One region of the Micromonospora sp. NPDC048894 genome, then DNA from elsewhere that is predicted to be linked to it. Evidence: riboswitches for the same ligand, from Rfam matches in the RefSeq annotation. Region 1 holds a riboswitch; the other holds the start of a gene.
What was found. Region 1 has a riboswitch for S-adenosylmethionine ahead of thrC (threonine synthase). Riboswitches for the same ligand answer to the same signal wherever they lie in the genome.

Region 1 (2,389 bases):
ACGGCGTCGATGGTCTTCAGGCCCTCGCCGGTGTTGAAAACGACCGTCTCGGCGGTCGGGTCGAGCCGGCCGGACTCGACGAGCTTGCGCAGCACCGCAACGGTCACCCCGCCGGCCGTCTCGGCGAAGACCCCGGTGGTGCGGGCCAGCAACCGGATGCCGGCGCGGATCTCCTCGTCGTCGACGTACTCCATCCAGCCGCCGGTCCGCCGCACCGCCTCCAGGGCGTACAGGCCGGCGGCCGGGTCGCCGATGTTGAGCGACTTGGCGATGCCGGTCGGCCGGACCGGGGTGATGGTGTCGGTGTCCGCGTGCAGGGCGGCGGCGATCGGGTTGCAGCCGGCCGACTGGGCGCCGAACACCTTCCAACCCCCGGCGGGCGCCTCGACCAGCCCGATCTCGACCAGCTCGGAGAACGCCTTGTCGATCTTGGTGAGCAGCTCGCCCGAGGCCATCGGGACGACCACCTGGGCCGGGATACGCCAGCCGAGCTGCTCGGCCACCTCGTACCCGAGGGTCTTGGAGCCCTCGGCGTAGTAGGGCCGGACGTTGACGTTGACGAACGCGGTGTCCTCGAACTCGTCGGTCTCCACCAGCTCCCCGCAGAGCCGGTTCACGTCGTCGTACGAGCCGTCGATGGCGACCAGGTCGCCGCCGTAGACGGCGGTGGTGATCACCTTGCCCTGCTCCAGGTCACCCGGGATGAAGACCACCGAGGGCGCTCCGGCGCGGGCCGCGTGGGCGGCCACCGAGTTGGCCAGGTTGCCGGTCGAGGCGCAGGCGAACCGGGTGAAGCCGAGCGCCTTCGCGGCGGTCAGCGCCACCGAGACGACCCGGTCCTTGAACGAGTGGGTCGGGTTGGCGCTGTCGTCCTTGACCCACAGCGGCGCGCTGATGCCCAGTTCGGCGGCGAGGTTCGAGGCCGCCACCAGCGGGGTGAGCCCCGGGTCGAGGGTGACCCGGGTGGCCGGGTCCTGGCCGGCGGGCAGGAGGGCGGCGTACCGCCAGATGTTCTGCGGGCCGGCCTCGATCTGCTCCCGGGTGACGGCGGCCAGTGCGGCGGCGTCGTAGTCGACCTCCAGCGGGCCGAAACACTCGTAACAGGCGTGCTGCGCGGCGAGCGGGTAGCGGGCGGAGCAGGCGCGGCAGACCAGGGCGCGGGCCGGGCTGGCGGTGGTGTCGATACCGGGGGCGGCGAGCGTCGACGTCATGGCGGATTCCTCTCATCTTTCCCCGCATCGCACCCTGCGGCGGGGACGGAATTGGCACCTGCCCCGCGGGACGCTCAGCGATGAGCGCGCGGGGTGGTTGCCGGGGCGTCGTCGGGCCGTATCCCTCAGCCCCTCTGGATGAGGTATGCAGTTGTGCCGTCGAGTCTAGGCAGCTTCGCCGCCATCGCCCAGTCGGCTTCCCACGGTGTGAACCACCTGCCGGCGGGGCGTGCGCCGGCCGCACCGGAAGCCATTGATGTTTCGGGCAAGTTTCCAGCTCAGTACGCCCTTGTGCGGATCCGCGCACCGGCCCTCCGGTCGGCCCCTGACCGCGCTCCGACAGGCCGGTGGGGGGCCGGCCGACGAGCCGATGACCGACATTGCCATCGATCAGTACGGTGCGGGAGACCTGACGTCGAGAGAGGACCCCCCGCCCATGCGACGGATTCCGTCGAGCCTTGCGACCCTCACCATGGTCTGCCTACTGACCGCCGCCTGCGGGGGTGAGCAGGGCGGGACGGACGAGGCAGCGTCCACCGTCGGCCCGTCCACCGGGCCCTCCACCGCCTCGGTGCTGAGTCAGGTCTCCCCCGAGGCGACTCCCACCAGCGAGGCTCCGTCGCCGGAGGTGAAGAAGGCCGCCCCCACCACCCCGCCGGCCGCCGCCCCGACCACCACCGCCGCCGCGCCGGTCAAGGCACCGTTGACCTGTGCCCATCTGGCGGAGGCCCGGCTCGGCAGCAGCAAGACGCCCTACAACGGCTACCCGGACTACCTGCCGCTGGCCGGGGGGCAGTGGTCGGGCGAGGACGGGGCCACCGTGACGCTCCAGAAGCCCTGCGGCATCGGTGACCTCGACGGCGACGGCGCGGAGGACGCGGTGGGCGCGGTGGCGATCAAGACCGGAGGCAGCGGCACCTTCTACACGCTCGCGGCGTGGCGCAACAGCGGTGGCCTGCCGGTGTTCCGCGCGCTGACCGACCTCGGCGACCGGACCCCGGTCGTCTCGATCAGCGTGGCCGGGCGCAAGGCCACCGTGGTCTGGCTGACCCGCAGCCCCAGCCGGGGCATGGCCGAGCTGGACATCAAGCGGACGTCGGTCTACAAGCTCTCCGGCAGCACCCTCGCCGAGGTGAGTCACACCGACGCGCCGTACAACCCCTGACCGCACGCGTCGC
Region 2 (2,389 bases), on a different contig from region 1:
GAGAGTAAAGGGATGCGACCCGACCCGTTCCAGCGCGACTGCGGCAGCCGGCAGGTCATCGACCGGATCGGCGACCGGTGGAGCGTGCTGGTCGTGCTGACCCTCGCCGACGGCGACCGGCGCTACGGCGAGCTGGCCGAGCACATCGACGGGATCAGCCAGAAGATGCTCACCCAGACCCTGCGCGGGCTGGAGCGCGACGGCCTGGTCACCCGGACGGTGCACGCCAGCGTCCCGCCCCGGGTCGACTACGCCCTCACCGACCTGGGCCGCAGCCTGCTCGACCTGGTCTCCGGACTGGAGACCTGGGCCACCACCCACCTCGCCGAGGTGCAGGCGGCCCGGGTCCGCTACGACGCCGACCTGCCCCACCGCGCGCCCACCGGCACCGCGCGACCCACCCGTCTCACCCGTCCCGCCCGGCGGTAAGGAGCGGACGTGAGGGCCGTCATAACGGGTGGACGATCGCCCGGTCCCGGCTGCTAGCCTTCGGGCAGGTCATGAGCGCCAGCGTCAAGCCCCGGCTCGCTGGCCGGCAACCCTCCGCCACGGTGGGGTGCTCCGGGTGAGGACCAGGCACCGGTAGACCGCCGGTGCAAGCGTGGCCTGGTTTCCCCAGGTCAACTCCGACCCCGGGAGAACCCGTGTCCGCCCCCGCACCCGCCCCGCCCACCGACGGCGTCGCCCCCGTGTCCCGGACCAGCGGCGTCCGGCTGGTCAGACGGCGACACGTCGACCTGATGCGGGTCCACAGCGACTCCTGTCGCCCCCGGTAGTCGACCCCCTCTTCCCGTACCACCTCAGCGGCGTGCCCGGCGGGCACCCCGTCGGCGACGCGCGCCCGCCGTCGCCCGATCAACTCTGGAGACACCCGTGCGATTCCTTCCTGCCCTGCCCACGACCCGGCGGCCCCGGCCCACCCTCACCAGGGCCGCCGCGCTCGGCGTCGCCGCCCTGCTCGCCGCCACCGCGCTGACCGCCTGCGGCGGCGAGTCCGCCGACCCCGCCGACAACCCGTACGGCCTGCTCCAGCCGGGGGTGCTGCGCGCCGGCACGCTGACCGACGCCCCACCGAACGTCTACCTCAAGGACGGCACCTTCACCGGCTTCGACAACGACCTGCTCGTCGCGGCCGCCGGCAAGGTGGGGCTGAAGGTCGAGTTCGTCGGCACCGACTTCTCGGCGCTGCTCTCCCAGGTCAACAACCGCAAGTTCGACATCGGCAGCTCCTCGATCACCATCACCGAGGCCCGGAAGAAGACCGTCGACTTCGGCAACGGCTACGACTTCGGCTACTTCGGCCTCGACGTGCCCGCCGGCTCCCCGCTGACCGGCTTCGACCAGCTCGCCGGCAAGCGGGTGGTGGTCGTGCAGGGCACCGTGCAGGACGACTACGCCACCTCGCGCAAGCTCGACCCGGTGCGGGTGCCCGACTACAACGGGGCGATCAACCAGCTCAAGGCCGGCACCGCCGACGCCTGGATCGCCCCCGCCGAGATCGGCGAGAAGTCGGCCGCCGACAGCAACGGCAAGATCACGGTGGCGGCCACGGAGTTGAGCCCGACCCCCACCGCGTACGCCTTCGCCAAGGGCAACGACGCGCTGCGCAAGGCGCTGGACAAGGGCCTCGACGAGGTCATCGCCGACGGCACCTGGACCCGGCTCCAGCAGCAGTACTACCCGGGCCGGCCGATCCCCGCCGGCTTCACCCCCGGCAGCGGCGACGTCGCCGCCCCCGGCGCGGCGACGCCGTCGGCGTCGGCGTCGGCGTCGGCGTCGGCCAACTCCTGACGGTACGACCAGACCAGCGAGCGGGGCGGTAGGAGAAACACGATGGATCCGTTGAGCACCCTGTGGGAGACCTTCTTCGACTGGGACTCCATGCGCGAGGCGCTGCCCGAGATGTTGACCGTCGGGCTGCCCAACACGCTGATCCTGGCGGTCTCCGCCGCCCTGCTCGGCTCGGTGCTGGGCATGGCGCTGGCCGTGGCGGGCATCTCCCGGACCCGATGGTTGCGCTGGCCGGCCCGGGTCTACACCGACGTGTTCCGGGGGCTGCCGGCCGCCGCCACCATCCTGCTGATCGGTGTCGGCCTGGCCCCGCTCGGCATGCAGGTGTGGGGTCCCAACCCCTACCCGCTGGGCATCCTGGCGCTGTCGCTGATCGCCGCCGCGTACATCGGGGAGATCTTCCGCTCCGGCATCCAGAGCGTGGAGGCGGCGCAGCTGGAGGGGGCCCGCGCGCTGGGCTTCTCCTGGGGTGAGGCGATGCGCCTGGTCATCGTCCCGCAGGGGGTACGCCGGGTGCTGCCGGCCTGGGTCAACCAGCTGATCGCGCTGATCAAGGACTCCAGCCTGGTCTACTTCCTCGGCCTGCTGGCCAGCCAGC

Region 2: linked by a shared signal. The riboswitch ahead of AB0C22_RS05395 (ABC transporter substrate-binding protein) and the one ahead of thrC (threonine synthase) in region 1 are both predicted to bind S-adenosylmethionine.

Annotation. Positions count from the first base shown of each region.
Region 1 is NZ_JBEZFY010000009.1:3,481-5,869, forward strand. Features, by position in the region: gene thrC (threonine synthase) at 1-1,211, opposite strand, end outside; SAM riboswitch class I at 1,221-1,356, opposite strand; gene AB0C22_RS20170 (hypothetical protein) at 1,648-2,376, shown strand.
Region 2 is NZ_JBEZFY010000002.1:343,649-346,037, forward strand. Features, by position in the region: gene AB0C22_RS05390 (helix-turn-helix domain-containing protein) at 13-429, shown strand; SAM riboswitch class IV at 497-608, shown strand; gene AB0C22_RS05395 (ABC transporter substrate-binding protein) at 874-1,791, shown strand; gene AB0C22_RS05400 (amino acid ABC transporter permease) at 1,834-2,389, shown strand, end outside.